DNA from 3 places in the Yersinia enterocolitica subsp. enterocolitica genome. Region 3 is predicted to be linked to each of the others. Evidence: predicted binding sites of a transcription regulator. Region 3 holds the regulator's gene; each other region holds the start of a gene.

Region 1 (11,171 bases), 900 kb from region 3:
AAGCGCTAAGCTGTTAAATGGTATTCCTGCGGAGCCAGGTGTTTTCGCTAAGCAATTGGCATTTAACGTTTTACCGCTGCTGGCTGATGAAGAAGGTAGCGTACGTGAAGAACGCCGTTTAGTGGATCAGGTACGTAAAGTCTTACAAGACGAAGGGTTACCTATCTCCGTGAGCTGTATCCAGTCGCCAGTATTCTATGGTCAGGCACAAGTTGTTCATCTGGAAGCGCTACGCCCAATCGCCGCGGAAGAAGCCCGCAGTGAGCTGGAAAGTTGCGACGATATCCAGTTATCGGAAGAAGATGATTACCCAACACAAGTCACTGATGCCTCTGGCAGTGATGTTTTGAGTATTGGTTGTATCCGCAATGACTATGGTATCCCCGAAGTGTTGCAGTTCTGGTCGGTGACTGACAACATTCGTTTCGGCGGTGCGTTGATGGCAATTGAAACGGCGGAGCGCCTGTTGCAGGAGCAACTATACTGATGTCCGAACTTGAGTTGACTCAGCCAGAAAATACCGTGGCTGAGGCTGCGGGGATTAAAATTGCGCTGGGTATTGAATACAACGGCAGCCGTTATTTCGGTTGGCAGCGCCAGCAAGAGGTTGCCAGCGTACAGGCTTGTCTGGAGGCCGCACTGTCAAAAGTTGCCAATGAGCCTATCGGCGTATTATGTGCCGGACGGACAGATGCCGGGGTGCATGCGACGGGGCAGGTAGTCCATTTTATCACCACGGCCGAGCGCAAAGATGCCGCCTGGACGATGGGCGTCAACAGCCATTTACCGCCTGATATTGCGGTTCGTTGGGTCAAAACAGTTGATGATGGTTTTCATGCCCGTTTCAGTGCCACGGCTCGACGCTATCGTTATATTATTTTTAACCATCGCTATCGGCCGGCGGTTTTGGCGCAAGGAGTCACCCATTGTTATATGCCGCTGGATGCCGAAAAAATGGAACAGGCTGCGCAATGTTTGCTCGGTGAGCATGATTTTACTTCGTTTCGTGCGATACAGTGCCAGTCCCGTACTCCCTGGCGAAATGTAAAACATGTCAAAGTTACCCGACATGGCGCGTATATCGTGGTAGATATCAAGGCTAACGCATTTGTTCATCATATGGTGCGCAATATTGTCGGTAGCCTGATCGAAATTGGTTGCGGCAATCAGAGTGTCACCTGGATGGCCGAGTTACTGGCGCTGAAAGATAGAGCACGTGCGGCGGCAACCGCGAAAGCAGAAGGGTTATATTTAGTCTCGGTTGACTATCCTGACCACTTTGCTCTACCCAAAACGCCATTGGGGCCGCTTTTCTTAGCGGACGACTGATTTTATAGCCTTATTTTCATGCAACAACCTGAGTTAGGCGAGTGGATCACTTGGGGTTAAGGATTACCTAAGGAAGTTCAGCTAAGCTCGCTTAATCAAAGATTAAGCTCGTTGACTACTCGAGAGTATTTATGGAATTTATACGTTTCGTTATTGATTTTATTTTGCATATTGATGTGCATTTAGCGGAGTTGGTAGCGCAGTATGGCGTCTGGGTTTATGGCATTTTATTCCTGATTCTATTTTGTGAAACCGGTTTGGTTGTAACGCCATTCTTGCCGGGTGATTCTTTGTTGTTTGTGGCAGGTGCATTAGCCTCATTGCCCTCCAATGACATCAATGTGCACATTATGGTTGCTCTGATGGTCACGGCCGCGATTTTGGGTGATGCGATTAACTACACCATTGGTCGGGTATTCGGTGAAAAGTTATTCAGTAACCCGGATTCCAAAATTTTCCGTCGTAGTTATCTGGATAAAACCCATCAGTTTTACGAAAAACATGGTGGTAAAGCGATTATTTTGGCGCGATTTGTTCCGATTATTCGTACTTTTGCGCCGTTTGTTGCGGGTATGGGCAAAATGTCCTATCGCCATTTTGCCGCTTATAACGTGATTGGGGTGTTAGTATGGGTGCTGTTATTCACTTATGCTGGCTACTGGTTTGGTAATATGCCTTTTGTTCAGGATAATCTGAAATTGCTGATTGTTGCCATTATCGTGGTGTCAATTTTGCCGGGCGTATTCGAGGTTTGGCGGCATCGGCGGGCAGCAGCGCGTCAGAAAAATCAGTAAAAATGTTACCTAAGCCGTGGGTTCGACCAGTTTTTTATCTACACTGTCGAACCAATATGGTTTAATGAGTCACATTTGTGGTCTGTTCCTGCGGACAATCCGAGTTAAGTGCCTTAGTTACGCCGCATTGGCGTATATCTTAGGCATTTTTTATTGGGGGGTTTTCAGGGAGATGGTTAAAGCATGAACAGCGAACTGGCAACAGCCAGGTTCAAACAGAAAGGTCATCGATGAGCTGGATTGAACGAATTCTCAACAAAAGCAATATCACACAAACCCGTAAAGCGAGTATTCCTGAAGGGGTGTGGACGAAGTGCGACAGCTGCGGTCAGGTACTTTATCGTGCCGAGTTAGAGCGCAATCTGGAAGTGTGTCCTAAGTGTGATCACCATATGCGTATGTCAGCCCGCGCGCGGTTACATATGCTGCTGGATGCAGGTAGTGAAGTTGAACTGGGTAGCGAACTGGAGCCAAAGGATATCCTGAAATTTAAGGATTCCAAAAAGTATAAAGACCGCCTTTCAGCTGCACAAAAAGAGACGGGCGAGAAAGATGCTTTGGTTGCCATGAAAGGAACCTTACAAGGTATGCCTATTGTGGCGGCTTCATTTGAATTTGCTTTTATGGGCGGTTCAATGGCGTCAGTGGTCGGTGCTCGCTTTGTTCGCGCGGTAGAACAGGCACTGGAAGACAATTGTCCACTGGTGTGCTTCTCTTCCAGTGGTGGTGCCCGTATGCAGGAAGCATTGATGTCTCTGATGCAGATGGCAAAAACCAGTGCTGCTCTGGCTAAAATGCAAGAGCGTGGTTTGCCGTATATATCAGTGCTGACTGACCCGACTATGGGCGGTGTTTCCGCCAGTCTGGCAATGTTGGGTGATATCAATATCGCGGAACCGAAAGCATTGATTGGTTTTGCTGGCCCTCGGGTTATCGAGCAAACTGTGCGTGAAAAACTGCCGCCGGGCTTCCAGCGCAGCGAATTCTTGATTGAAAAAGGCGCTATCGACATGATAGTTCGCCGTCCGGTTATGCGTCAGACGTTGGCCAGCATTTTGTCGAAACTGACTCATCAACCGCAACCAAGCGTGGATGGGGTTAAGGCTGATGCGGCTGTGGCAGATAATCTGGGTGATGCCTGATTATCTTAACGGGCATCACCCGGATAGGGTGGTGCCCGGTTATCGTGTATTGTCGCAACTTAAGCTTTATAGCTTTAAAAAAGAAAATATTTACCCAAAATAATTCGAGTTGCAGGAAGGCGACAATTGAGTGACAACTTGGTTGTAAACCATGTTGAACATCGCTTGCGCTGGCCCGTAGGGTGAGTCTCATTAGAGGCTCATAATCTCGATGAGTTGACGCTAGTCAATGATTCGGGTGACAAATCGGTCAGGAACCGATTTGAACGCTGCTTGCAGCGGCCTCGCAGAGGCGAGTCCCATGGACGAGCCGAGTAACGAACGTAGCTAACAACCCTGCGGCTTCAAGTACGAAGGATATAAAGGTCAGTGACGGGACTTATGAAAAACCATCAAACTCCCCAAGCCACGTCGCCTTTGGCCGCGTGGCTTTACTATCTTGAGCGCTTGCATTCTCAGCCAATCGAGCTGGGATTGGAACGTGTTAAACAGGTTGCTGAGCGTTTGGATTTGCTTAAGCCTGCTCCTAAAGTTTTTACCGTTGCCGGTACGAATGGCAAGGGCACCACCTGTTGTACCCTGGAATCAATTTTACTGGCGGCGGGTCTACGGGTCGGGGTTTACAGCTCACCTCATCTTTTGCGTTACACCGAGCGCGTTCGTATTCAGGGGCAAGAATTGCCTGAAGCGGAGCACAGCCATTCTTTTGCTAAAATTGAAGCTGGGCGCGAAGATATCTCACTGACTTACTTCGAGTTTGGCACCTTATCTGCCCTGCAACTATTTAAGCAGGCTAAGCTTGATGTGGTGATTCTGGAAGTGGGGTTGGGTGGGCGTTTGGATGCGACCAATATAGTCGATTCTGATGTTGCGGCTATTACCAGTATTGCCATAGACCATACTGACTGGTTGGGCTTCGACAGAGAAAGCATTGGCCGCGAGAAAGCCGGTGTCTTCCGTGCGGGTAAACCGGCAGTCGTTGGGGAACCTGATATGCCGCAGTCGATTACAGATGTTGCGGCAACACTCGGTGCGCACCTGTATCAACGCGATATTGCCTGGCAGTTCAGCCAACATGGCTCCTTTGATCAACCTAAAAACGGCTGGAACTGGCTATGCGGTGATCGCCAACTGAACGATTTGCCATTACCGAATGTGCCACTGGCTAATGCTGCGACGGCTCTGGCAGTATTGCATTATTCTGGATTGTCATTGAGCGAAGACGTGATTCGGCAGGGGCTACAGGCCGCCAGTTTACCGGGGCGTTTTCAGATAATCAGTGAGCAGCCGTTGTTGATTTTGGATGTTGCTCACAATCCGCATGCAGCGCGTTATTTGACTGATAAACTGGCTCAACTGCCAAAACAGGGAAAAGTGCGCGCGGTGGTTGGAATGTTATCGGATAAAGATATTGGTGGTACGCTGGCGTGTTTATCTGAGCAAGTCGATGAATGGTACTGTGCGCCGCTGGAAGGGCCGCGCGGGGCCAGCGCGGAGCAATTAGCCGAGCATTTGGCGCAATCACGTCAGTTTAGTGATGTCGAAACTGCCTGGCGTCAGGCCATGCAGGATGCAGAACCACAGGATGTGGTCATTGTCTGTGGCTCTTTCCATACGGTTGCTCATGTGATGGCAGCAATGGATTTGTAACAGCTTGAGTTTATCAAGACATTGAAATGGGGAGTGCGAGTGGCAAGTAAGTTCCAGAACCGTTTAGTCGGGACCATAATTCTGGTGGCGTTGGGCGTGATTGTACTGCCGGGGCTGCTGGATGGTAAAAAGAAGCATTATGAGGATGAGTTTGCTGCCATCCCATTAGTGCCAAAACCCGGTGATAGTCAGGAGATTGATGCGGTTCCACCGGTCAGCCAGCCCCTGCCTATTGCGCCGCCGGAAGGTGCAGCGCAAGCCGTGGCAGTCCCTAAAGATGATTCCGCCTCTCAGGCCGCTAATGATGCCGGTAACCTGCCGTCTGAACCGACTATCGTGGCACCGCCACCGGTACAAAGTAAGCCGGTTGAAGTGAAACCTGTCGAGAAAAAGCCAGCCGAGGTTAAGCCAGTACCAGTCGAGAAAAAGCCGCAGGAAGTTAAGCCAAAACCTGAGGTTAAACCGCAAGTACAACCAGAAAGTAAACCGGTCGCTGAAGAAAAAGCGCCAGTGGGGCAGGCCTATGTCGTCCAACTGGGGGCGCTGAAAAATGCGGCCAAAGTGAATGAAATTGTTGCGACGCTGCGTTTATCAGGTCATCGCGCATTTACCGTGCCTGCGACGCCGGTTCAGGGGCAGATTACCCGTGTGTATGTCGGGCCTGATGCGTCAAAACAGAAACTGCAATCGGCCTTGCAGGAGCTTAACTCATTAAGTGGTCTGAATGGGCAGGTTAAGCCCTATGGCACGGGGCGTTAATGTTTGAATAAGGGTTAAGACATCAGAGTTTATAGGGGTTTTAACACTAAGTTTGTGCGGCGATTGTTATTTTTAAAATCGCCGCACTTTAATTTGTCGCCGGTAATAATTCCTCTACGCAAACGTTTTCTTTTTCTGTTAGAATTCGCCGCGAACAGGATGCAGCGGCGATTTCGTCATTGGAATAGCTATGGTCTGGATTGATTACGTCATTATAGGGATTATCGGATTTTCTGCTTTAGTCAGCTTAATCCGGGGTTTTGTCCGTGAAGCATTGTCACTTGTAACATGGGGATGTGCGTTTTTTGTTGCCAGCCATTTTTACAGTTACCTTGCTATCTACTTCACCCGTTTTGAGGATGAAGTGGTTCGTAACGGAATTGCCATCGGCATTTTGTTCATCGCGACATTGATCGTCGGGGCTATTGTTAACTATGTGATAGGTTCGCTGGTTGAACGTACGGGGCTATCAGGAACTGACAGGGTGCTGGGCATCTGTTTTGGTGCGCTGCGAGGCGTTCTGATTGTCTCGGCCATGTTGTTCTTTCTGGATACGTTTACCGGCTTCTCGCAAAGTGTTGACTGGAAGCAGTCACAATTAATCCCGCAGTTCAGTTATATCATCAGGTGGTTCTTTGACTACCTACAGAGCACGTCGAGTTTCTTACCGAATCAATTACCGATTCGGAGCGGCTTATGAGGAAAAGACAACATGTGCGGTATTGTCGGTATCGCCGGTTTTGCACCGGTAAACCAGTCGATTTATGATGCGTTGACGGTGCTTCAGCACCGAGGCCAAGATGCTGCGGGCATCGTTACCATTGATGCCCATAATGGGTTCCGGCTGCGTAAAGCAAACGGCTTGGTGAAGGATGTATTTGAAACCCGGCATATGCTGCGCTTACAGGGGAATATGGGTATTGGCCATGTTCGTTACCCAACAGCAGGCAGCTCCAGTGCTTCCGAGGCTCAACCTTTCTACGTTAACTCACCGTTTGGCATCACTTTGGCCCATAACGGTAATCTGACTAACGCTCACCAGCTGAGAAAGGAATTATTCGAAGTTTCTCGCCGTCATGTGAACACCACTTCTGACTCAGAAATTCTGCTGAATATTTTTGCCAGCGAATTGGACCGTTTCCAGCATTATCCGTTGGAATCTGACAACATTTTTGCCGCTGTTGCCGCCACACATCAATTGATTCGTGGTGCCTATGCTTGCGTCGCGATGATCATAGGTCATGGTATGGTTGCTTTCCGTGACCCTAACGGTATTCGTCCGCTGGTTATGGGGAAACGCACCCTCGCTGATGGTCGTAATGAATACATGGTCGCTTCTGAAAGTGTGGCGTTAGATACCCTTGGTTTCGAATTCCTGCGTGATGTTGCACCGGGTGAAGCGGTGTATATCACCGAGAAAGGCCAATTATTCACTCGCCAATGTGCTGAAAATCCGAAATACAATCCATGCTTGTTTGAGTATGTTTATTTTGCTCGCCCCGACTCCTTTATGGATAAAATTTCTGTTTACAGTGCGCGTGTGCGTATGGGCCAGAAGTTAGGCGCAAAAATTGCCAAACAGTGGGAAGACCTGGATATCGATGTTGTTATTCCTATCCCGGAAACTTCCTGTGATATCGCGCTGGAGATCGCTCGTATTCTGGATAAGCCCTACCGCCAGGGGTTTGTGAAAAACCGCTATGTTGGCCGTACCTTTATCATGCCGGGCCAGCAGGAACGCCGTAAATCTGTGCGCCGTAAGCTAAATGCCAACCGTGCAGAATTCCGCGATAAGAACGTGTTATTGGTGGATGACTCTATTGTGCGCGGTACCACGTCAGAACAGATCGTTGAAATGGCACGTGAAGCTGGAGCGAAGAAAGTATATTTCGCCTCTGCCGCTCCTGAAATTCGTTTCCCGAATGTGTATGGCATCGATATGCCAAGTGCTAATGAATTAATTGCACATGGGCGTGAAGTGGATGAGATTCGTCAGTTGATTGGTGCGGATGCACTGATTTTCCAGGATCTTAGTGACCTTATCGAGGCGGTACGCGAAGATAACCCAGATATTACTCAGTTCGAGTGCTCAGTCTTTAACGGCGTTTACGTGACTAAAGATGTGGATCAAAGCTATCTGGAGTATCTGGAATCGTTACGTAACGACGATGCGCAAGCATTACGTAGTCATAACGAAGCGGAAAACCTGGAGATGCATAACGAAGGGTAATCCCCATCATCTTTCAAGTCGCAGGTGTGTTGGCTACATTCGTTACTCGGCCCGTCCATGGGCCTCACCTCTGCGAGGCCGCTGCAAGCAGCGTTCAAATCGGTTCCTGACCGATTTGTCATCCGAATCACTTACTTATGTAAGCTTATCGGGATTTTTTCGCTTGCCGCCTTCCTGTGTCTTGAAATCTATTGGGGATACTTAGTGAAAAGGCGAGTGTGAATCAAAAAGGTGCAACCAGCGTGCAGGCGCGGTGCACCTTTTTTGTTGCCAACAGAACTCAGGATGTTAGGGCTAAATTGGCGGGCGATATTTGCTAATTGATCTCGGATACGGCAAAGTCTCGCCATATTTCTTTATGTTATGCTTAATTTATAAGGCATAAAGCTAGCTTGAGGGACTTTCCCATGAAACGACTTATTATTGGCATTAGCGGTGCCAGCGGTGCCATTTATGGTGTTCGCTTGTTACAGGTGCTAAAGCAGGTCGAGGGCATAGAAACCCATTTGATTCTCAGTAATGCGGCACGCCAGACGTTAGCACTTGAAACAGATTTCAGCGTCAAGGATGTGCAGGCGCTAGCGGATGTGGTGCACGATTCGCGCGATATTGCAGCTTGTGTTTCCTCGGGGTCATTCAAAACCTGTGGGATGGTCATTTTACCTTGTTCAATCAAAACACTATCTGGCATTGTCCATAGCTATACCGATGGTTTATTGACTCGCGCCGCTGATGTGATATTGAAAGAGCGTCGCCCACTGGTGCTGTGCGTGCGTGAAACGCCGCTGCATTTAGGCCATTTACGGCTAATGGTACAAGCTGCTGAGTTGGGCGCGGTCATTATGCCGCCGATGCCAGCGTTTTATCACCGCCCACAGACTATCCAAGACCTGGTCGATCAAACGGTTAATCGGGTTATCGATCAATTCGATATTGAGTTGCCCGAAGATCTATTTATTCGTTGGCAAGGCACTAGTTAACATTTCTCCCTCAATTGATACATTTGTGCAACATCGCACTGAAATGGGGCGTATTATGCACCACAATGATGCTGTTTCAGACTGCGTACTGTTGCATAGATTTCGTATTCAGCTTCTCCCTACGACCCTATGCCCACTTTTAGTGGTTGTGGTGCCAGGTAAGCGGTAATGGAATTTGCTTTTTCCGCCAATGATTACTGGCACGATTACTGCACATCGATTTATGGAAACGTAGATTTATGGACGCTAAGGGTTGTACAGAAAACTAACGCGCTTTGTGGCATCGAAAATCAATTTGAGGGTTATGTATGAATAAGAAAATTTTGGTTCTGCCTCTCGTATTAGCATTGGCTGCTGCCAGCACTGCTTTTGCTGCTATTCCTAAAGATATCAAAATTGGTACAGATCCAACTTATGCTCCTTTCGAATCAAAAAATGCCAGTGGTGAGTTGGTAGGTTTTGATATCGATATCGCCAAAGAGTTATGTAATCGTATTGATACTAAATGTACTTTTGTTGAAAGTGATTTCGATGCACTTATTCCATCGCTGAAAGCTAAAAAGATCGATGCCATTATCTCTTCACTTTCAATTACTGAAAAACGCCAAAAAGAAATCGCCTTCACCGACAAACTTTATGCAGCTAATGCTCGTTTGATCGCGCCAAAAGACAGCAAAATTGAGCCAACATTGGTGGCATTGAAAGGCAAACGTGTTGGTGTATTACAAGGCTCGACTCAGGAAGCATTTGCTAATGCTGAGTGGCAGCCAAAAGGCATTGATGTTGTCGCCTATCAGAATCAGGATTTGATTTATTCCGACTTAAGCTCTGGCCGCATTGATGCTGCTTTCCAGGATGAAGTCGCTGGCAGTGAGGGTTTCCTGAAACAAGAAGCAGGGAAGGGTTATGCCTTCGCTGGCCCATCAGTTAAAAATGATGAATTCTTTGGTGTAGGTACGGGTATGGGCCTGCGTAAAGATGACGCAGAACTGAAAGCGGCGCTGGATAAAGCCTTTGCAGAAATGCGCCAAGATGGTACCTACGACAAGCTCGCGAAAAAATATTTCGACTTTGATGTTTACGGCGGTTAATCCCGCTTGTTGTAACAGCCTCTGCCTAAATAGGCAGGGGCCGTTATAGCGACTAGCCAAAGTAATTAACCAGACTCCTTACTCAGTAGAATAGGATAACCCAGATGCTGGATGGATATTCCAAACTGATATTTGAAGGTGCGCTGGTGACACTGGAGCTAGCACTGTGCTCAGTGCTGCTATCAGTGATTATCGGCTTAATAGGTGCCGGTGGGAAATTATCGTCAAATCGGCTGTTATCTGGCTTATTTGAGTGCTACACCACGTTGATACGTGGTGTCCCTGATTTAGTTTTGATGTTGCTTATCTTTTATGGTTTGCAGATAGCCCTAAATAGCATTACTGAATCCCTTGGTTTTGAACAAATCAATATTGATCCCCTTTCAGCTGGGATTATCACCCTCGGTTTTATCTATGGTGCTTATTTCACTGAAACATTCCGTGGCGCTTATATGGCGGTTCCAACCGGCCAGATTGAAGCCGCCAGAGCATTTGGTTTCTCTTCCAGCCAGATTTTCCGCAGAATTATGTTTCCTGCCATGATGCGTTATGCGTTGCCAGGCATTGGTAATAATTGGCAAGTTATTCTCAAGGCGACAGCTTTAGTCTCTATTTTGGGATTGAATGATGTCGTTAAAGCAACTCAGTTGGCTGGAAAGGGGACTTATCAACCATTTTTCTTCGCATTGGTGGCTGGCGTGGTTTATCTCATTTTTACCACCTTATCCAATGGTATTTTACTGTGGCTGGAACGGCGCTATTCCCACGGAGTGAAGAGGGCCGAACTATGATTGAAATCCTACATCAATATTGGCAAGCCCTGCTTTGGAGTGACGGTTATCGATTTACCGGCATGGCCGTAACACTATGGCTATTAATCTCCTCAGTTGTGATGGGCGGGTTGCTTGCTATTCCGTTGGCGGTAGCGCGTGTCGCCGAGCGGCGCTGGATTCGCTTACCAGTGTGGATATTTACTTATATCTTTCGCGGTACGCCGTTATACGTGCAATTGTTGGTATTCTATTCCGGTATGTACAGCCTGGAGATAGTCCGAGGCAACGATCTACTTAATGCTTTCTTCCGCAGTGGATTGAATTGTACTATTTTGGCATTGACGCTAAATACCTGTGCTTACACCACCGAGATATTCGCCGGTGCTATTCGATCAGTACCACACGGTGAAATTGAAGCAGCAA
Region 2 (11,171 bases), 580 kb from region 3:
AAGGTATAGAAGTTGTTCATCTCGATGACTTTATCTGGGCGAATGGCATGAGCCATCGGGCTAGCATCTTCGGCAAACTGCGCTGCACGCATAACTCGCACGTTTTCGATACGATTAACTGACCGCGAGCCTAAATCAGAACTGAATTCCTGATCTCTGAATACTGTTAAGCCTTCTTTCAGGCTTAATTGGAACCAATCACGGCAAGTGACTCGGTTACCCGTCCAGTTATGGAAATATTCATGACCAATAACCGCTTCAATGTTCAGATAATCTTTATCTGTCGCCGTTTCTGCTTTTGCCAGAACATATTTTGAATTGAAAACATTCAACCCTTTATTTTCCATGGCCCCCATATTGAAGAAATCAACCGCCACAATCATATAAATGTCGAGGTCATACTCCAGACCAAAACGGGTTTCATCCCACTTCATGGAGTTCTTCAATGAGGTCATCGCCCAGTCGGCACGATCCAGGTTACCGCGATCAACAAACAACTCCAGTGCAACTTCACGCCCCGAGCGGGTAATGAACTTATCACGCAACACATCAAAATCACCGGCGACCAAAGCAAACAGGTAACAAGGTTTTGGGAACGGGTCTTCCCATTTTACCCAATGGCGGCCATCATCCAGAACTCCCTGCCCCACACGGTTACCGTTGGAGAGTAAATAAGGATAAAGTGCTTTATCAGCGACAATGCGGGTGGTAAAACGCGCCAACACATCAGGGCGATCTAAATAATAGGTAATATGCCGGAAACCTTCAGCTTCACATTGGGTACAGAGTGCCTCACCGGAAAGATATAACCCCTCAAGTGCGCTGTTAGTTGCAGGGTGAATATCATTGACGATTGTCAGTGTAAAATGAGCGGGTAATTGCTCAATAACCAGCGAATTATCCTGTAGCTGGTAATGCGGCCATGCTTGCCCGTCAACGCTGATACTCACAAGCGTTAAATCCTCACCATCTAAAACCAACGGTGTCACGTCTGCTGTTTGACGTTTTACCTGACTGATCGCCGTTACTGTCGTTTTTTGCGCATCAAGTGCGAAATCCAGATTGATATCGGTGATAGTGTAATCCGGCGATTTATAATCGTGACGGTATTTAACTTGTGGCTGTTGTGTCATGGAAACCCTTTTGACGTCATCAGTGAATATGATTATCAAGTCTGTATTTATGGTCGTTTTCGCTTAAAGTTTAGCTTCAAAGTACTGCTACCAGCGACTTCGCCTTAGACTCAGATAGTCTTTTCAATGTATCACAATTGTAAAAAAAACCTAGGTAAGAGGCGGTGTTAATCCGGCAAATAGTGCATTGAATGATCTTTTTTCGAGCCGCCTCGCATGCCCACGACTTTAATTACATTTAGCTCAAAACCAAACGGAGAGTTGATGTTATCAAGAGGAGAAAGCTTGCCGGATGTTTCACGTTATTTCGAATATACTCGTGACTATTGTCTATATTCTATTCAGATTAATAACCCTATATATTTTAATACAATTTCTCCTTATTATCTAAATAGCTAAAAACTGACCTTAATTGGATTGATCGTTTAGCAAAACAGCTTTTCTATCGCTTATGGCACGTTTAATCCTAGACCTGGGATTAGAATTTATGGTGTGATGAGGCTTCAATAACAGGATAATACCGGTATACTTCTGCGACTTTAGATTCTGCCGACTGTGGAAAATGCTCCTACGAGGATGCTGTATAGCGCCATGACCCAAGACGCCTCACCGATTTTGACTTCATTGCTTGATACCGATGCATATAAACTTCATATGCAACAAGCAGTGTTTCATCGTTATCGCCATATTACCGTTGCCGCTGAGTTCCGCTGCCGTGGTGATGAGCTGCTGGGCGAGTATGCCGACGAAATCCGCCACCAGATAACATTGATGAGCCAATTGGCATTGACCGATGATGAGTATCAGTATCTCTCCGGTTTGCCCTTCTTTAAAAATGACTATCTCAATTGGCTACGGGCCTTTCGTTTTAATCCCGAGCAAGTCACTGTATCTGATAATGACGGTGAATTAGATATTCGTATTACTGGGTTATGGTGCGAAACAATCCTGTGGGAGGTGCCACTATTAGCGGTAATCAGTGAAATCGTCCATCGCCGCCGTTCTGCGCATGTCACGGCTGATCTGGCTGTTTCACAACTACGTAGCAAGCTTCAGCAATTTAACGCGCTCAGTGCTGATATTGATATAACCCACTTCAAGTTAATGGATTTTGGTACGCGTCGCCGTTTCTCACGCGAAATACAACATGCCATTGTCAGTCACTTAAAAGATGAATTCCCCTACCTGGTGGGCACCAGTAATTATGATTTAGCACGGAAATTGTCTTTAGATCCCGTGGGAACCCAAGCTCATGAATGGTTCCAGGCGCATCAACAAATTAGCCCGGTGCTGGCCAATAGCCAACGCGTCGCGTTACAAGCCTGGTTAGATGAGTATCCAAACCAACTTGGTGTGGCGTTAACCGACTGCATTACTATGGATGCATTCCTGCGCGATTTTGATAAAACATTTGCTGACCGCTATCAAGGATTGCGCCATGACTCGGGTGATCCGGTTGAATGGGGTGAAAAGGCTATCGCCCATTATGAAAAACTGGGTATTGACCCAATGAGTAAAACACTCGTGTTCTCAGATAATCTGGATCTGGAAAAAGCGCTGTCGCTATACCGCCACTTTTACCAACGGGTTAAGTTAGTATTTGGTATTGGTACACGTTTAACCTGTGATATTCCAGGTGTCAAGCCGCTGAATATCGTGATTAAACTGGTTGAGTGTAATGACAAACCGGTGGCTAAACTTTCTGATAGCCCAGGCAAAACTATTTGCCATGATCCCGCGTTTGTTGATGAATTACGTGAGGCATTCGCTCTGCCGTTGGTTAAAAAGGCCAGCTAATACGCAATTGCCGGGCGACAAATGCTTGCCCGGCCCCACTCTAATTTGAACTTTTTTCCTCGCTTTACTCTTCTATATTCCACTATTCAATCATTTCTCTGTTTGTGTCGTATATTTTTATGACAATGTTGCACTGAACTGATGATTTCTACTTGTGTCCTGCTCCGCCACAAGTAACATAGCAACATCCCCATTTCTTTGGGTTGTTAACTATTTCGATATTAAAATTATCCAAAACTATTAAAGAGAGAAATCTATGAGCGTAGTGCCTGTAGTCGACGTACTGCAAGGCCGTGCTGCGGTTGACAGTGAAGTCACCGTGCGCGGTTGGGTGCGTACCCGGAGAGATTCTAAAGCGGGTATCTCCTTCGTTGCCGTTTATGACGGTTCCTGCTTTGACCCGTTACAGGCCGTCGTAAATAATACTTTGCCTAATTATCAGGACGAAGTACTGCATTTAACTACCGGCTGTTCAGTAGAAGTGACTGGCACCGTAGTGGCATCACCGGGTGAAGGGCAGAGTTTTGAAATTCAGGCCACCGCTATCAAAGTGGTCGGTTGGGTTGATGATCCCGATACTTACCCAATGGCAGCAAAACGTCACAGTATCGAATACTTGCGTGAAGTCGCTCACTTGCGCCCGCGCACGAACCTGATCGGTGCAGTGGCTCGTGTTCGCCATACTTTGGCACAAGCTATTCACCGTTTCTTCGATGAGAACGGTTACTTTTGGGTTTCAACACCGCTAATCACGGCATCTGATACTGAAGGTGCGGGTGAAATGTTCCGTGTATCGACGTTAGATCTGGAAAACCTGCCGCGCACTGATACTGGCGCTGTCGATTTCAGTGAAGATTTCTTCGGTAAAGAAGCCTTCCTGACGGTATCCGGTCAGCTTAACGGCGAAACCTACGCCTGCGCGTTATCCAAAGTTTACACTTTCGGCCCGACTTTCCGTGCTGAAAACTCTAACACCAGCCGTCATCTGGCTGAGTTCTGGATGGTAGAGCCAGAAGTCGCCTTTGCGTCATTAGATGATGTCGCCGGTTTAGCAGAGAAAATGTTGAAATACGTCTTCCAAGCGGTGTTAAACGAACGTGCAGATGACATGAAATTCTTTGCCGAACGTGTGGATAAAGATGCGATTGATCGCTTGCAGCGCTTTGTCACCTCAGATTTTGCTCAGGTTGATTACACTGATGCTATTGAAATCTTGCTGGCATCAGGCCAGAAGTTTGAGAATGATGTCGCCTGGGGCATAGATTTGTCTTCTGAGCATGAGCGCTATTTAGCTGAGCAACACTTTAAAGCGCCAGTAGTGGTTAAAAACTATCCGAAAGATATCAAAGCTTTCTATATGCGGATGAACGAAGACGGTAAAACCGTGGCTGCGATGGATGTTCTCGCACCGGGTATTGGCGAAATCATCGGGGGTTCCCAACGTGAAGAGCGTTTAGATGTGCTGGATGCACGTCTGGCAGAAATGGGCCTCAATAAAGAAGATTATTGGTGGTATCGTGATCTGCGTCGCTATGGCACGGTGCCACATTCAGGCTTTGGCCTTGGATTTGAGCGTTTGATCTCATATGTAACAGGGGTTCAAAACGTTCGGGATGTCATTCCGTTCCCACGCACACCGAGAAATGCCAGTTTCTAAGTTAGTCATTTAGAAAAAAATTGTGATTTTGTATAAATAAAAGCCAGCCTTGCTGGCTTTTATCATTTTTTAAAGTTCGATCTGAGTCACAAAGTTCCCTGATATTTACATTTGGTAACACATAGTTTCTCAATGAAACATATTCAGGTAATTGGTAGCATTTTCGGTCTGGATTATAACCCTCGTGAATGGAACACTGCGTTCAGACACAGACGACACCAAACTCTCAACAATAGTTCCAAAAAAATTATTGGCGGCAGTGGCAGGTGTCCGAATAACACCAATGAGGGTAATAATAATGATGAAGCGCAATATTCTTGCAGTAGTAATCCCAGCATTGTTAGTAGCTGGTGCAGCTAATGCAGCAGAAATCTACAACAAAGACGGCAACAAACTTGACCTGTACGGTAAAGTTGACGCGCGTCACCAGTTCTCTGACAACGCTGGCCAAGACGGCGACGAATCTTATGTTCGTTTCGGCTTCAAAGGTGAAACCCAAATTACTGACCAACTGACCGGTTACGGCCAGTGGGAATACAACGTTCAGGCTAACCACGCTGAATCTCAAGGCGACAAAGGCAACAAAACCCGTCTGGGCTTTGCTGGTCTGAAATTTGCTGAATTCGGTTCATTCGACTACGGCCGTAACTACGGCGTAATCTATGATGTCAACGCATGGACTGACATGTTGCCAGTGTTCGGTGGTGATTCAATCTCCAACTCTGACAACTACATGACTGGCCGTTCTACTGGCTTGGCTACTTACCGTAACACCAACTTCTTCGGTCTGGTTGATGGCCTGAACTTTGCTCTGCAATATCAAGGCAAAAACGAAGATGGTCGTAATGGCACTACTACTGACGCAGCTGGTGTAGTAACTTCTTACGATAATCTGAAAGATCAGAATGGCGACGGCTTCGGTATCTCTTCTACTTATGATATCGGTTACGGCGTGAACTTCGGTGCTGGTTTCTCTTCTTCAAACCGTACTGATCAGCAAAAACGTTTCAGTACTGCTGAGGGCGATAAAGCTCAGGCATGGAACGTTGGTGCTAAATACGACGCAAACAACGTATACCTGGCTGTAATGTATGCTGAAACTCAGAACATGACTCCATATGGCGATGCTAACGATACTATCGCTAATAAGACTCGTGATATTGAAATCACTGCACAATACCAGTTTGACTTCGGTCTGCGCCCATCTTTAGGCTACGTTCAGTCTAAAGGGAAAGATCTTAACGCGAATGGCGATAACCAAGATCTGTTGAAATATGTTTCTGTAGGTTCTTACTACTACTTCAACAAAAACATGTCTACCTATGTTGATTACAAAATCAACTTGCTGGACGAAAATGACTTCACTCGTGCAAACGGTCTGAACACAGACGACGTTGTAGGTGTTGGCTTGGTTTACCAGTTCTAAGTTAAACTTAACCCGGCAGTTTATCTGCTGACCTAAGTTAAAAAAGACAGGGCCTCGGCTCTGTCTTTTTGTTTTTGTCCTTGGCTAAAATAGAGATATTGCGCTGCCGAATACACTATTTTGCCGATTTTTCACCCCGAATCCCCTCGCCTCACAACATTCATTTCTTTTTATCGCAAACGGTTGGCAAAGGCCGCAACTGGCGCTACCCTGATGGTTCTGTTTGCTTAACGCTAAGCCATGGAAGCCTCTGACATGTTTGAAAAAATCACTGCTGCACCTGCGGACCCGATTCTGGGCCTGACCGATATTTTCCGCGCGGATGACCGCCCTAATAAAATTAACCTGGGGATCGGTGTCTACAAAGACGAATCCGGGAAAACGCCGGTGCTGACCAGCGTCAAAAAAGCTGAGCAGTATTTGCTGGAAAATGAAGTCACCAAAAACTATCTGGGAATTGAAGGGCTGCCAGCTTTCGCCCATTGTACTCAGGAACTGCTGTTCGGTGCCAATAGCACGATTATTACTGATAAACGTGCCCGCACCGCTCAAACTCCTGGTGGTACGGGTGGCCTGCGTATCGCGGCTGATTTTATTGCCCATCAAACCAGTGCCAAACGTGTCTGGGTCAGTAATCCAAGCTGGCCGAATCATAAAAACATCTTCGCCGCAGCGGGGTTGGAAGTGGTTGAATATGCCTATTATGATGCCGCTAACCATGCTCTAGACTTCGATGGGCTATTAAATAGCCTGTCAGAAGCCCACGCAGGTGATGTCGTGTTGTTCCACGGCTGCTGCCATAACCCAACCGGGATTGACCCAACAGAAGCTCAGTGGAGACAATTAGCTGAACTGTCAGTGGCTAAAGGTTGGTTGCCACTGTTTGACTTCGCCTATCAAGGTTTTGCCAAAGGTTTGGAAGAAGATGCTCAAGGCCTGCGTATTTTTGCCACACAGCATCAAGAGCTGATCGTTTGCAGCTCTTATTCCAAAAACTTCGGTCTGTACAATGAACGTGTTGGCGCTTGTACCCTTGTTGCTGCAAACAGTGAAGTGGCTGATATCGCCTTTAGCCAGGTTAAAGCGGTTATCCGTGCTAACTATTCCAACCCTCCTGCTCACGGTGCGTCAGTGGTTGCGACCATACTGAGTGACAAAGCGCTACGGGCAATTTGGGAGCAAGAACTGACTGATATGCGTCAGCGCATTCATCGTATGCGTCAGTTGTTTGTTAACACCTTGCAAGAAAAAGGCGCTAAGCAAGATTTCAGCTTTATCATCAACCAGAATGGTATGTTCTCATTCAGTGGCCTGACCAAAGAACAAGTGCTGCGTCTGCGCAATGAGTTCGCGGTTTATGCAGTAAATTCTGGCCGTGTTAACGTGGCCGGTATGACGCCAGATAATATGGCGCCATTGTGTGAAGCTATCGTTGCTGTGCTTTAATTGAGTCATTGTGATTAATCTGTAAAAAGGGTGCCCCAGGCACCCTTTGTTTTATCTATCAGGCTAAAAATATTAATGAAATAAATACTTGGCAAATTCGTTCATCGGCATAGGTCGCCCATACATATAACCTTGCAGGTAATCCACTTTGTGGGCCTGTAAATAACGCATTTGAGTCTCGTTTTCGACACCCTCGGCAATAGTTTGCAACCCCAGCCGAGTCGCCAGATCAATCACATTGCCCACGATGTGGCTAGACAAAGCATCTGAACCAATCATGCCGACAAAACTTTGGTCAATCTTGAGGAAATCAACTTTAAACTTCTGCAAATAAGTCAAACTTGAATGCCCCGTGCCAAAGTCGTCAATAGCAATAAAGACGCCTAAAGCATGAAGCTCAGCAAATAATTTATCTGTAGTCGCATCGGCAACAATTAATTTCCGTTCAGTTAATTCCAGCGTGATATTTATTTTATTGCCACCGAAGGCTTGGATAAAATTACGGCAGTCATCTACCAGACTGAGATCACGGCAATGATTGGCACTGATATTAAAACCGAAGTGGAAGCCTTCAGGTAATTGATTTACGTAAGGTGCAAATTTGGCACTGACTTGTTGCATAATAGAACGAGTCATCGGCACGATAAGTTCACTGTCTTCTGCCATCGGAATAAATTGATTCGGTTGAATTAACCCCTGCCCCGGATGTTGCCAGCGCATTAAGACTTCACAGCCAATCCAGCATTGTTCTTTGCCACTGACAATCGGTTGCAGGTAAGGAATAAATTCGTTATTTTCTAACGCGTGTTTTAATACCTGGGTAGGTGATGCCGCCCTACCAGATAACCAGAAGACAAGTGCAGCTGACCCAACACTCATTAATATGAAGAAAATTAAGCTGCCACGGGCATATTGCCAAGCGTAAGCCAAATATTGTTGATTAGACAGTGCGGTGCTTAATGCATAAGCATACTTCTCTGAAGCTAAGTATAGCGGCTCCCCGCCGTTCGGCGGGTTACCAGAATGCACAATTCCAGCCGCATCCATCCATTTATCACCAACTCTCAGTTGTAACTCTATATCGCTACTCAATAAATTAAGAATACTACGCAGGTAATAGCCATCAACTGCAACCAGAATGCTGTAATTACCTCTCGCCAGGCGGTAAACCATCAAAGCGCGATCAGGTGTCACATCATTGCCTTGCATTAACTCTAATTGCCCATCAACAAATACATCTAAATCAAAAGGGGTGAAAAGTGGCCCATATATTGAAGAACAATAAATGTTACTGCCTTTGGCTAAAGAGACAGAGCGAACATCCGGAATCAATACCACCTGATCGCGCAAATTCTGTACCACTTGCAAACAAGGTTTTCCAAGCCCAGTTTCAACCTGAATAGCTGCATGCTGTAAATTACTAAATATTTGGTCGAAGCGCACCCTAGCCTGTAATAACTTAGCTTCAGCATTCTGATGCATATTGCTTTTTGTTTGCGCATAAATCACTACTGCGCCCAGCAACAGAAAAAGCAATAATACCATAGAAGAAAAACCGAGCCGGGACAGGAATTTATTCGGTCTGAAACGACGAAATGGCATAGTGGATTCCATTGAAAGGCGCTCGTTAATACTACGAACTCAAACGGCAGAAAAATGACTGCCGAGTCAATATCAGTTATATCTTTCAGCCATGCTACGCCTTATGGATATCTCAGAGGTGATACTTACTTGATGAACACCGTCATTATCTTCATAGTTCGCAGAAATAGCTGATTATGACTTCACAAAATGCTTTAACAGCTCATTAAATATAATATAAAAAAGGCACCGAATGGCGCCCTTCTTGTTATTCCATGCTGTCACTCTGCTAAGAGTTTATAACACTAAGCAGTTGCTGTTACCAAACAGCAGGTTCTTCGCGTATAAACGGATTAGTCTGCCGTTCATGTCCCAGCGTCGACATTGGGCCATGACCTGGAATAAATGTCATGTCATCTCCCAAAGGTAACAGTTTAGTTCGGATGGAATTAATCAGTTGCTGATGGTCACCACGCGGGAAATCACTGCGCCCAACTCCACCACTAAAAATAACATCGCCAACTAACGCCAAACGATCTTTTTGATCAATAAAGACGATATGCCCCGGCGTATGTCCTGGACAATGCAAAACTGAGAGCTCGATTGCACCCACAGTAATTTTATCGCCCTCTTCCAGCCAACGTGTTGGCGTGAAGGCCTCACATTCGCTCAACCCGAACATTCTACTTTGAGCGGGTAGTCCTTCTAGCCAGAAGGTATCTTCTTTTTCTGGCCCATAAATCGGCACCTGAAAATGCGCAGCTAATTCAGCGGCGGCACCCACATGATCCAAATGGCCGTGGGTCAATAAAATCTGGTTAATCTGAATATTGTGACGAGCAACTTCTGCAATGATCTTGGCGGCTTCACCACCTGGGTCAACAAGGGCGGCCTGCCCTGTTTCTTCACACCAGATAAGTGTGCAATTTTGGCTAAAGGCCGTCACTGGAATAATTTGATATTTCATAAAACTCCAACCCCAGTGCCCTGGGTATAGATTCAAAGCACTGGCATAAAAATACATATTACCAGGATCGTGTTGGCCCAGTATCAATATGCACAAAGTTACTGCGAGGGTAATATCCTACACCACCAGCGCGCATTTTTAATGCTGCTTTACGGATATTACTCAATTGAATGCCTTCAATATGGAAATCCATTGCCCGCCCTTGTGTGTGGAAGCTGTGTTTGGCCACACCACGGCTCCGTTCACGTAGCTCATTATTAGTATCAAGCGAGCGGTAACCTGAAATCAGCTGCACCGGTTTAGTTGTACCGAGAAGGCCTTGCAGGCGGTATAGCTGATCGAAGAGACGAGGATCAATGGTTTTTACTTTATTGGCCCGATAATCGCGGAATAAATGATTCAAACGGGAAAGTTCATCTTTGTTATAGCTTCTACCGTCAAAAAACTCGGCTTTTATGGACTCACCTGTATTCAGGTTATTCAGGGTCAAGATGCGTGGACGAGGAGTCGAAAGGGTAGCAAATGCTTGCCCTGGGAGCAGCGACATCCCGAGTGCTACCCCGCCTAACGCTAGCCATTTACGGCGATAATTATCAATTTTATCCATGATCTCTGTTAATACCTGGCAAGAATGTCAAAAGTAAGCACTGCCCCTTATTACTTGAAGCCGCAACTGTATTGGCTGCAACCCAATTGCTTTGGGTATCTATGTGCCGTCCCGAACCATAACCGCCTACGGAAAACCAGTCAACCCGCATTCGGCACGCATTCACTGTGCGTTTAGTCCAGGTTTATAGGGCACCCGCTGAGGAACCCCATAAGACAACCCGATATTGAGACCATTAGTTATTGAGTTTTACTGCATTTATTGCAGCAAAAGTTCGGCTTGATGGGAGATTTGTGAACCTGATCTCACCGTCATATCATAATTGTAAATATCTGTTCTAAACTGCGGTTTACCGTCATCAGCCACCCATGCCGTCAGGTAATAGAGTTGTACCGGCACGCGTTGGCGGATGTTGACATAAGTAGTATCGCCTTGTTTCAAGGTCGAGGATACCCGAGCATCATTCCAGCCGGCATCCTGCAACAGCATATTGGCTAAATCAGAGGCTTTATTCACCCGAACACAACCAGAGCTCAGCGCGCGGATATCTTTCTGGA
Region 3 (11,171 bases):
TCTGACTTATGACCCGCGATAAAAACTATATGCGCAGATACATACCAATAAAGTTGGTGTTTGGTATCCATTACGGACAGAGGAAGATTAAGAAGAAACCCTAATTTAGGGCTGCTCATCCATAAGAGTAAATGTGACGCAATCCACGCGTCCAGCAAGTGCTTAAGATAATGCTTTTTTTAAATGATATTATAATCGGTTAAACCGAGTATAGGCTTGCCGGGAAGCTTTCTCAATACTAAATCTTTCCCGGCCAAAATTTCACTTAGTGACTATTTTTACAAGGAATTATGACTCCACGCAATTATAGTCATTATTATTAGTATGGACTTTTTCTTTCCTCAACGCATAACAATGAATGCCATATCCCAATGCGGCTAAAGCTACCGTTGACAGCATCACAGTGACGGTTGCCAGCAAAGGTTGGCTGATATAGGCCGACACCATCATGCTGGCAATAAAACACAAGCCCAGTTGTAGTGTGTTTTGCAACGCTGCTGCTTTACCCGTACTGGCAGGAAAGGGCATTAATGCATTTGCTACGGTAATAGGGTAGCAGGCACCATTCACAAGCGCCATTAAGCAGAACGGAATAAGTAAGGTCACCAGTGTTGGCGTCGTCAGCGTTGCTATCAGATAAAGTGCAATCATACTGATAGCATAACCGGCCAACAGCCACGGCAGTAGGGTGTTACCCTTGATTCGACTCAATGCACTACGGCAACCAAATCCCCCCAGTAGAAAGGCTACTGTTTGTGGAACATAACTCAAACCAATGACATTCGGGCTATATCCCATATCACCTAAAATAAAAGGTGAACCCGTTAGCCAGGCAAAAAAAACCGGCACTGCATGCAGCAAACATCATCACGTTGCCGCTGAATACCGGAGACTTCAGTAACTGCCAGAAACTAATGGCGTTTTTGCTTCTATCTACGTTATCCGGCGCTGTTTTTTTCCGTTCCTTAAGCAAGGCGGTCGGAATCAGTAGCAGCAGGGTAATCGCCAATAGCACGACAAAAATTGAGCGCCAGCTGAAATGGTTTAATAACCAGGCACCCAGTAATGGCGCGAGCGCAGGGGATAACGCCACTAATGGCATAATGGTCGCAAATACTCGGTTGGCCTTGCCGTCGCGATAGCGATCGACCACTAAGGCTTGCCAGCTCACCGCAGCGGAACAGACCCCCACCGCCTGAATAAAGCGCAAAACCAATAACTGCGCCGCAGTTTCAACCCATAAAATCCCCAGGCAGCCGATAGCAAATAACCCTAACCCTGCTAACAGCACCGGTTTGCGGCCTATTTTGTCCGAAACGGGTCCCCAGATAAGTTGGGCGATCGCGAAACCCGCGAGAAAGATACTAAGGCTGGCGCTGATGGAGCCGGCGGAGGTTTGGAGTTCTTGTTGCATGGCACCAAAGGCGGGCAAATACATGTCAGTGGCCAGATACCCCAACATGCTCAAACCGGCCAGGTAGAACATGAAGCTCGATGTTGTTTTCATTGTTGTTTCTCATTATATCCTTCGTCCTTGAAACCGCAGGGGTGTTAGCTGCTCTTACTTACCCGCATCACTTATTGATATAAGCTCATCGGGATGTGTTCGTTTGCTGCCTGCCTGTGGTTCCAATGACTTTGGCTAAATTATAGTTTTTGCAGGTAAAACTTTTGTTATCGAAAATTAATTGCGGGGGCATTCTAACGACGCGATATTCTGTTGTGAAACGGTAATATTTGCGCCATGCTATCAAAAAAATTGATGTCAAAAATTCCGTTTAAAGGAAGCGCAAAACCATGTGGTCAGAATACTCATTAGATGTGGTGGATGCTGTTGCGCGCACCGGGAGTTTCAGCGCTGCTGCGCAAGAATTGCACCGCGTACCGTCTGCGATAAGTTATACCGTGCGTCAATTGGAGGAGTGGTTGGCTGTGCCGCTATTTGCGCGCCGCCATCGGGATGTAGAATTGACCGAAGCAGGCAAAGTTTTTATTAAAGAATCGCGTGATGTTATCAAAAAAATGAATGACACACGTCGTCAATGTCAACAAGTGGCGAATGGCTGGCGCGGGCAATTAAATATCGTGGTCGATAAAATTGTCAAACCTCAGCGAAGCCGCCGTTTAGTGCTGGATTTTTATCGCCATTTTCCCGATATCGAATTGCGGGTGCGTTATGAAGTCTTTAACGGCGTTTGGGATGCGCTGGCGGATGGGCAAGCGGATATGGCCATTGGTGCGACGCGTGCCATCCCGGTTGGCGGGCGGTTCGTCTTCCGTGACATGGGTTTTCTGACCTGGCATTGCGTAGTAAGTATCAATCACCCTTTAGCGCAGCTAACCGGGCCACTTAACGACGATCAGTTGCGGCCTTATCCCTCCCTCTGTTTAGAGGATACTGCGCGAAATTTGCCGAAACGAGATACCTGGACGTTGGATAACCAACAGCGATTAGTGGCACCGGATTGGGCGACGGGCATAGACTGTCTGTGTGAGGGGTTATGTATTGGCATGGTGCCCGCTCATATGGTATCGCCCCTGATTGCACAAGGGAAACTGGCAGCCTTAACACTCGCTGACCCCTTACCTGCTAGCCCGTGTTGCTTGACGTGGGAGCAGAATAACCATTCCCCGGCCTTAGCCTGGATGTTGGAATATTTGGGTGACAGTGTCACGTTAAATGATGAGTGGCTAAGAGATGCTAATGGCACGGATAATGAGCTTCGGCAGAATTAGCCGCCGGTAACAGGGCGCTACCGGCAGACTAAATGTTTAGCGATGATAACTGTGCTTAGCGACGATAATCGCGGAATGGGCCATCAGCAACAGAACGACGTTCGACTAGTTTTGGATGTACTTCAATGGTTTGAGGGTCTTCGCGTTTGCTGACAATTCTGTCGAGCAACATAGCAAAAGCCGTTTCACCCAATCGCTCTTTCGGCTGATGAATGGTGGTCAACGCCGGCGAGAAATAGCGCGCATTACGCACATTGTCATACCCGATCACCGAAATATCTTGTGGTACACGCAAACCTAATTCATCTGCGGCGCATATCGCGCCCATTGCCATAATATCGCCACCACAGAATACAGCAGTCGGACGATGCTTTTGTGTCAGAATTTGATGCATGGCTTTATAGCCGGATTCTGGCTCAAAATCACCTTGAACCACCCATTCTTCTCGCAGGGTGATGTTGGCCTCCTCTAATGCTTTTAGGAAGCCCTGATGGCGACCGCCACCGGTATTACGCGATAGCTGGCCGGGGATAGCCCCGATATCGCGGTGACCACGCTCAATAAGATAACGGCCAGCTAAATAACCGCCTTCGAATGCATTATCAATAATCGAATCGGTAAAATCGCCACGGGCGGTTCCCCAATCCATCACTACCATTGGAATATTGCGATAATCCTCTAACATTCCCAGTAGCTGTTCCGGATATTCAGAACACATCACCAATAAGCCATCAACACGCTTTTGTGCCAGCATCGCCAAATAGGCTTTTTGCTTGTCCAGATTATTATGAGAGTTACATAAAATCAGAGTGTAGCCTTTGCTATAACAGCTATTTTCAACCGCTTCGATCACTTCAGCAAAATAGGGGGCTTCGCTGGATGTCGCCAACAAGCCAATTGATTTAGTGTGATTAACTTTCAAACTGCGCGCCACAGCACTCGGTGAATAATGCAGTTCTTTAATGGCTGCCCACACAGCGGCCTTGGTGTTTTCGGCGACGAAACGAGTTTTGTTGATAACGTGCGAAACGGTGGTAGTAGACACACCCGCGTGTTTGGCCACATCTTTAATCGTTGCCATAAAAAGAATGACTCCTAAGCTCACCTGTTACAGCAGGTAAGTATTATGTTAATCGTTTGCCTGCATGACTCGAACACCGCTCAGACAGAAACAAGATAGTAGGCTGGAGAGCTAAGTCAGATGGTCGTCTGAGAGTATTTATTAGACGTTATTAGTCGGCATACAGTTATGAACTGCGAATTTTGGCTGATCTGGAGGAAAAGTGGAAGAGGTAATCAATGTTATAAAGTGCGTAATGGGCACAAGATTTTTTTTCTTAACTGTGGGAAAATAATTTAACGCACTAACTATGTGCCTTTACCCTACTAAAATAAACCGGCTGAGGAGTTCTTATGGATACCAATCTGAAAATGTCGCTGATTACGACTGTTGGTGCACTGGCGATGATTATTGCCTTTAGCTTCGTGGCGGTCATGAATTAATTAAGCCGCGTGCCGGTGTGAAGTGATAAGTAGGGCGGTTAACCCGCCCTTAATTATTTCTGTTGGTAATATGATTACCCGGCGTCTTTTGCTTCTTGTCTTATCAGGCTAAGTTTTTCTCAACGAAAGACCAATTCACCAGCGCCCAGAAATTCTCCAGATATTTTGGTCGCGCATTACGATAATCAATATAGTAAGCGTGCTCCCATACATCCACAGTTAACAATGGCTTATCAGCGGTCGTCAGCGGTGTCGCCGCATTTGATGTGCTGACAATAGCTAACGTGCCATCCGTTTTTTTGACCAGCCAGGTCCAGCCCGCGCCAAAGTTTTTTACCGCCGCATCAGTAAATTGCGCTTTAAATTCAGCAAAAGATCCAAAGGATTGATTAATGGCATCGGCGACTTTTCCTGTCGGCTCGCCGCCGCCATTAGGTGATAAACAGTGCCAGTAAAAGGTGTGGTTCCAAACTTGAGCTGCATTGTTAAAAATACCGCCACTGGAGGTTTTGACAATCTCCTCCAAGGATTTACCTGCAAACTCAGTATCCTTGATCAGGTTATTGAGGTTTACCACATAGGTGTTGTGGTGCTTGCCGTAATGGTATTCCAGCGTTTCAGCAGAAATGTGCGGTTCCAGTGCATTTTGTGCATAAGGTAATGCCGGTAATTCAAAAGACATAGCTCTCTCCTTTCGGGGTTGCTCAGGGTGTTTGCTCCTCAAATCCGAACGTTAGCTCACTAAGATGTGGTGAGGAGCGGTTAAAATCGTAATTGTTGTATTTTTATTGTGGGCATTAATTTTAACAACTTTTAACAGGAATGACAGGCATAACCATATTATTTGATGGGATATTGGCTGGTTGAAGTTTGACAGGTATGTTTGACAGGTATACAAGCACCCGATAGGGCTACCGGGTGCGGTGCTTGGTTTAGCGGATAGTTTTCGGTGTCACAACACGACGAGCGCCGACATAATGATCTTGCCAGTAGTCGTTGTCTAGCATGCTGATACGAATTTCTTCACCGGTGCGTGGTGACTGAATAAATTTGCCGTTGCCTAAATAAACGCCGACATGATCAGCAACACCGCGATTAGCAATATTGAAGAACACTAAATCACCACTTTCTAATTCAGCGCGTTTAACCGGTGCTGCATCGCGCAAATGATACATTTCATTAGCAGTACGTGGCATTTTTATTCTGATGACATCTTTATAGGCGTAGTAAATAAGCCCGCTGCAATCAAAACCGGTATTAGGGGAGGTGCCACCCCAGCGATAAGGTTTCCCTACTTGCTTCATCAGTTTGCTCATTGCGGTCTGTTTAGCATGCTGATAGCGCTTTTTATGCGCAGGGCTGAGTTTTATTTTACTATTTGCTACTAATTCGGTCGCGGCTTTACCTTGGGTTTTATTGCGATGGCGACCGTAAGCCACTTTTTCGGTTTTTTTAACTGCCGCTTTTTTATTGCTAGCAGTTTTAATATTCGTTTTTTTGCTACTAGTGACTTTTGGGCTGGTAGGTTTGCTGACTTCCTGTGCCTTTTTCTTAATGGTTTTGCTGGCGGTAGCTGCCGTTTTCTTTTTATCGTTGTTGGTCGCTATTTTATTTGTCACATTTTTACTATTGGTTTTGTTGTTATCAATTTTGGCTTTTTTAGTATTTTTATCAGCTTTACGCTTTTTACGGTCATCAGGACTGGCCTGACTGACTTGGCCTTTTTTTTGCTCAGCCGAGACGTGAGCCTGCGGCGACGCATGTGCGAGGTTTAGAAATAGCTGGGTAAACAGCAGCACAAACAGCGTAAGTATTAAACGCATAATAACGCTACCAACCTTGGCCCTGAAATGAAGATGAAGAGTCACAGTATTGCCGAAACTCCGGATATAAAAAAGCGGAGAGCTACAGGATTTTAGTCGATATTGTGAGAAAACGTTAATGGCGTCGCAATTGTCGTTTTTTCACACGGCTAATGAACTTAAATCAACCATACGTCAACGAGTTAGTCGACCCGAATTTCTGGTATCCCTCAGTGAAGATAATAATGAAGAGAAGGGATCAAAAATGTTATTCTAAATGCACATATTTGTAGCTGATAATATAATCCACAACTAACCGAGTAAAACCCCTGCAAAAGATGGCGTTTTATTCCAGTGGTGACAGTCGCTACAATAGGCTGGACGCAATAATAAAATAGCCCTAATGGATAGGTTCTAAGTATTGTAGCCACTAAATGGCTTGAGGAAGCAAGAAATGACGACGATTGATAAAATTCAGCGCCAGATAGCAGAAAACCCCATCCTGCTTTACATGAAGGGCTCACCAAAACTGCCAAACTGCGGTTTCTCTGCTCAGGCTGTACAGGCGCTATCTGCTTGTGGCGAACGCTTTGCTTACGTTGATATTTTGCAGAATCCAGATATCCGTGCTGAGCTGCCAAAATACGCTAACTGGCCAACTTTCCCACAACTGTGGGTTGACGGCGAATTGGTGGGCGGTTGCGACATCCTGATGGAAATGTATCAGCGTGGTGAACTGCAACAACTGTTGAAAGAGACGGCAGATAAATACCGTACTGAAGAAGAAAAACCTGCAGCAGAGTAATGAGCTGCCAGCTTAGGTAATAAATAAAAAGGCAGCTACTTAAGCTGCCTGAGGTTATTGACAAAGTGCCCGCAGCGGTGAAAACAGGTAGATCATAAAGACGCCGTAAAATCGTCCCTGATGGCTCGAGCCGCGCCGTCCGTGGCGCGGACGCTTTACTCTTCTACCTGTCCTCACCTTGCAAGATCGAGTCGTTGGGGTTTGTCAGCAGTCTGAGGTGGCTCGCAGGCCACCTTTTTTAATAGTGAATTTGCAATTATTGACTTGAGTTAGGTTACTCAGATTCACCCGCCGGTACCGGCCAGCCACCCAATTTCTTCCAACGATTGACCAACTCACAGAATAATTTCGCCGTTTGCATTGTATCGTACAAAGCAGAGTGAGCCTGGCTGCTATCAAACGGAATACCTGCCGTCAGGCAAGCTTTTGCCAATACGGTTTGCCCCAGAACCAGCCCACTAAGTGCTGCGGTGTCGAAAGTGGCAAATGGGTGGAACGGGTTACGCTTCAAGCTGGCGCGTTCAGCCGCGGCCATCACAAAGCTGTGATCAAAATGAGCATTATGCGCGACGATAATGGCGCGGTTACAGCCTTGTTCTTTCAACCCTTTGCGCACAGCTTTGAAAATAGCATGTAACGCATCATGTTCACTCACTGCACCACGTAATGGATTGGTGGGGTCTATTCCATTAAATGCCAGCGCTTCGGGTTCCAGATTGGCACCTTCGAACGGATCTACATGAAAATGTAGCGTTTCATCAGGCAGCAGCCAACCGTCCTTGTTCATTTGCAAAGTGACGGCAGCAATCTCTAATAATGCGTCAGTTTGAGCATTAAAACCGGCGGTTTCTACATCAATTACTACGGGATAATACCCACGAAAACGGCCACTCAGGGCGTTAAGGTCACTTTTATCTGCCATCAGTTTCTTATCTTCATCGAATTCAGCACGCATTATGTCAAATTTTGGCGTGGGATGCAGGGGGATATCGCGATGAGAAAAAAGGCACCTTGCAGGTGCCTTCTTGCTAATCAGTTTCCGAGGCCGTGTCCGGCACTTTTATTCTCGATTAGCTCTATTTTGTAACCGTCTGGATCTTCGACAAAAGCAATAACCGTGTTACCGCCCTTGACCGGGCCTGCTTCACGGGTCACTTTGCCACCAGCATTGCGAATTTGGTCGCAGGTGGCGGCAACATCATCCACCCCCAAAGCCAAATGACCGAATGCCGTTCCCATCTCGTAACTGTCTACGCCCCAGTTATAGGTCAACTCGATCACTGAGCCTTCGCTCTCATCGCTGTAGCCGACGAATGCCAGTGAGTATTTATATTCGGTATTTTCACTGGTACGCAGCAAACGCATCCCTAATACCTTGGTGTAGAAATCGATGGAACGTTGCAGGTCACCGACGCGGATCATGGTATGGAGTAGGCGCATAATACCCTCTGTTGATATGTTGCCTGAATTGTGGGCAAGAGTGAATGAAACCAAGTTTAAGTATAGCCTTGGTAATTAAATCAGTTCAATGGGTTACAGAAAATGAATAGACTGCAAATGATAACGGCCAGGCATATTGCCTGACCGTGAGCAGAGAAATTGATTCACAACTAAGCAAGATTTACAGCTTTGGATAGTCGGTATAGCCCTTAGCGCCACCCCCGTAGAAGGTTTCACCGTCAGGCTCATTCAGTGGCGCATTTTGCTGCAAACGCTCAACCAGATCCGGGTTGGAAATATAGCTGCGGCCAAAGGCAACGGCATCAATAAATCCTTTCTCAATCAGGTTTTCGGCTTTTTCTGCGGTATAAGCACCTGCGCCGATAATCACCCCTTTGAAGCGGGCACGCACAGCATCGCGGAATGCATCCGAATAAGGTTTACCGCCAGCCCAGTCTGGCTCGGAAATGTGCAGATAAGCAATATGGCGTTTGTTTAATTCTTCAATCAGATACAGCGCCGCTTCTTCCTGATCTTCACCATTATCCAAACCATTGAATGGGCCTAAAGGTGAAATACGGATACCAATATGCTCAGCGCCCCATTCAGCCGCTGTGGCATCAACCACTTCTAAGGTCAGGCGAGTTCGGTTTTCAATGCTGCCACCGTATTGGTCAGTACGCTGGTTTGATGCCGGAGACATAAATTGATGTAATAAATAGCCGTGGGCCGCATGCAATTCAATATAATCAAACCCAGCCTCACGGGCATTGGCTGTTGCCTGGCGGAAATCATTAATGATGCCAGGGATCTCTTCTGTTTCCAGTGCGCGCGGCGTAGAGCAGGGAACACGAACCCAGGCACCCGTGTCATCACGAACAGTGGTGCGGGTATCTGCGGCAATGGCAGATGGCGCAACAGGTGCTTGTTGGCCTGGCTGTAAACTGTTGTGTGAAATACGGCCCACATGCCACAGTTGCACGGCAATATGTCCACCTTCATCATGCACAGCTTGCGTGATTTTTTTCCAGGCGTTTAACTGCTCTTGAGTGTGCAACCCCGGAGCGCCAGCGTAGCCTTTCGCCTGGAAAGAAATCTGAGTCGCTTCAGTGATAATCAAACCTGCACTGGCGCGTTGACGATAATATTCAGCCATTAAAGGAGTAGGAATATCACCTGGCTCAATACTACGTAAACGCGTCAGTGGAGCCATAAATACACGGTTTGGCAAAGTGAGCGCGCCAACCTTCAAAGGGGAGAACAGTTTAGCAGTCTTCATGGTGCGTCCTATATTAATAGACCAGTCGACTAGTGACTGGGTAAACCCTGAAAATAAAAAACATAACATTCAGGATCATTGAGCGGGTTGTAAAATCAGTTCGATACTTTCTAGCGCACAGGTCAGCGGCGCAACTGATCGTTTCACCTTCGCTCGCAACGAAGCGCCCAGCCACAAGGCATAGAGCGTTTCTGCGGTTGCCGCAGGGGAAAGCGTAATACGCAAAGAGCCTTCTTCAATGCCGGCTTCGATGGCATCTTGCAAACGACCAATGACGCGAGCAGTGCCGATATCTAACGCATGACGCATAGGTTCAGATAAATCACTCACTTCAGCTGATAGTTTAACCGCCAGACAAGCATTGTGGCATTCACTGCCACAATAGTTAGCAATCGCTTGAGCAAAATAGTGCAGCAGATGGTGGCGCTTATCACCTTGTGAACCGGTTAACAGGGTTGCCATCTGTGCATCATAGCGATCAAAATAGCGCTGTAGCATCGCCTCACCAAATACTTCCTTTGAGCGGAAATAGTGATAAAACGAACCCTTAGGGATACCCGCAGTCGTGAGTAACTGGCTGAGACCCATGCCATTAAAACCGAGGCGTAGGCTGAGGCTCTCACCGGTTGCTAATAGATGTTCACGAGTGTCTACATGTGCGTGCTGTGTTTTGTTCATGCTCGAAAGATTAATAGACCGATCGGTCTAGGTCAAGAAAAAAAATGCCAGCGGAGAGTACGCTGGCATCAATATAGATATCTATCGGCTATTTATTTATGACTACTTTTTTATCGGTTTGCCTTAACTTCGACATTTTTGTAGCAAATCCATTCCAGATTGATATTCAGTAGTTTGAACATTCATCATTCCTAAAATGGTGTGGAAGAGATTATCTTGTGAAATCTCATCATGTTGCGCGCTATCGGACAAACACTGGCGATCAATGCCATAGTTTTTGGTGTATTCAGGCGACAACCACATCAAAAAAGGAATATGTGTCTGCTGGCTGGGGGCAAACATATAGGGTGTGCCATGTAAATACATGCCATTTTCACCTAACGATTCTCCGTGGTCAGAGAGATAAACCAGTGCGGTGTTAAATCTATCATTATGCTGTTGCAGTAATTTGATGGTGTTATCGAGCATCGCATCAGTATAAAGAATGGAATTGTCATAGGTATTGACCAGTTCCTGTGGCGTGCAATCCTGAATTTGGTTGCTATCACAGGTAGGAGCAAACTGACGTATTTCTGACGTGGATCGGCGATAGTAAGCTGGGCCGTGACTGCCCATCTGATGTAACACAATAACGCCATCGCTTTGTAGCCCCTTGATATAATTATCTAACTTGTAGAGCAATGCATTATCCATGCAAACACCATTCTCACAATCAGTGGTTAATTGCAGCTGTGTGACGTCCTGATGAGGAATGCGATCGCAGGCACCTTTACAGCCACCATCATTTTCGCGCCACAACACATTTAACCCGGCATGGGCAAGAATATCCATCAAGCCTTCCTGATGGCTGGCAAGTGTTGCATCATAATTTTGCCGCGGCATATTTGAGAACATACAAGGCACGGATACCGCTGTTTCAGTGCCGCAG

The links. Region 3 encodes PurR, which represses purine synthesis genes. Its sites were predicted from a motif close to CANGCAAACGTTTGCNTG; they were not measured.
Positions count from the first base shown of each region.
Region 1: a site for PurR is predicted at 5,790-5,807, ahead of cvpA (colicin V production protein). Genes of this name have one in related genera too.
Region 2: a site for PurR is predicted at 6,186-6,203, ahead of FGL26_RS07335 (amino acid aminotransferase). Genes of this name have one in related genera too.

Region 1 is NZ_LR590469.1:1,849,844-1,861,014, reverse strand. Features, by position in the region: gene FGL26_RS08750 (aspartate-semialdehyde dehydrogenase) at 1-487, shown strand, start outside; gene truA (tRNA pseudouridine(38-40) synthase TruA) at 487-1,329, shown strand; gene FGL26_RS08740 (DedA family protein) at 1,461-2,123, shown strand; gene accD (acetyl-CoA carboxylase, carboxyltransferase subunit beta) at 2,354-3,265, shown strand; gene folC (bifunctional tetrahydrofolate synthase/dihydrofolate synthase) at 3,647-4,915, shown strand; gene dedD (cell division protein DedD) at 4,955-5,674, shown strand; gene cvpA (colicin V production protein) at 5,865-6,374, shown strand; gene purF (amidophosphoribosyltransferase) at 6,387-7,904, shown strand; gene FGL26_RS08710 (UbiX family flavin prenyltransferase) at 8,312-8,884, shown strand; gene hisJ (histidine ABC transporter substrate-binding protein HisJ) at 9,193-9,975, shown strand; gene FGL26_RS08695 (histidine ABC transporter permease HisQ) at 10,080-10,766, shown strand; gene FGL26_RS08690 (ABC transporter permease) at 10,763-11,171, shown strand, end outside.
Region 2 is NZ_LR590469.1:1,525,136-1,536,306, forward strand. Features, by position in the region: gene pepN (aminopeptidase N) at 1-1,133, opposite strand, end outside; gene pncB (nicotinate phosphoribosyltransferase) at 1,725-2,930, shown strand; gene asnS (asparagine--tRNA ligase) at 3,187-4,587, shown strand; gene ompF (porin OmpF) at 4,889-6,013, shown strand; gene FGL26_RS07335 (amino acid aminotransferase) at 6,269-7,459, shown strand; gene FGL26_RS07340 (EAL domain-containing protein) at 7,532-9,061, opposite strand; gene FGL26_RS07345 (MBL fold metallo-hydrolase) at 9,360-10,007, opposite strand; gene mepK (peptidoglycan L,D-endopeptidase MepK) at 10,066-10,614, opposite strand; gene ldtD (L,D-transpeptidase) at 10,873-11,171, opposite strand, start outside.
Region 3 is NZ_LR590469.1:949,453-960,623, forward strand. Features, by position in the region: partial or broken gene punC (purine nucleoside transporter PunC) at 289-1,507, opposite strand; gene punR (DNA-binding transcriptional activator PunR) at 1,798-2,736, shown strand; gene purR (HTH-type transcriptional repressor PurR) at 2,792-3,817, opposite strand; gene cydH (cytochrome bd-I oxidase subunit CydH) at 4,150-4,239, shown strand; gene sodB (superoxide dismutase [Fe]) at 4,343-4,921, opposite strand; gene FGL26_RS04445 (C40 family peptidase) at 5,172-6,062, opposite strand; gene FGL26_RS04450 (Grx4 family monothiol glutaredoxin) at 6,496-6,846, shown strand; gene rnt (ribonuclease T) at 7,121-7,768, opposite strand; gene gloA (lactoylglutathione lyase) at 7,879-8,286, opposite strand; gene nemA (alkene reductase) at 8,468-9,565, opposite strand; gene FGL26_RS04470 (TetR/AcrR family transcriptional regulator) at 9,641-10,243, opposite strand; gene eptA (phosphoethanolamine transferase EptA) at 10,367-11,171, opposite strand, start outside.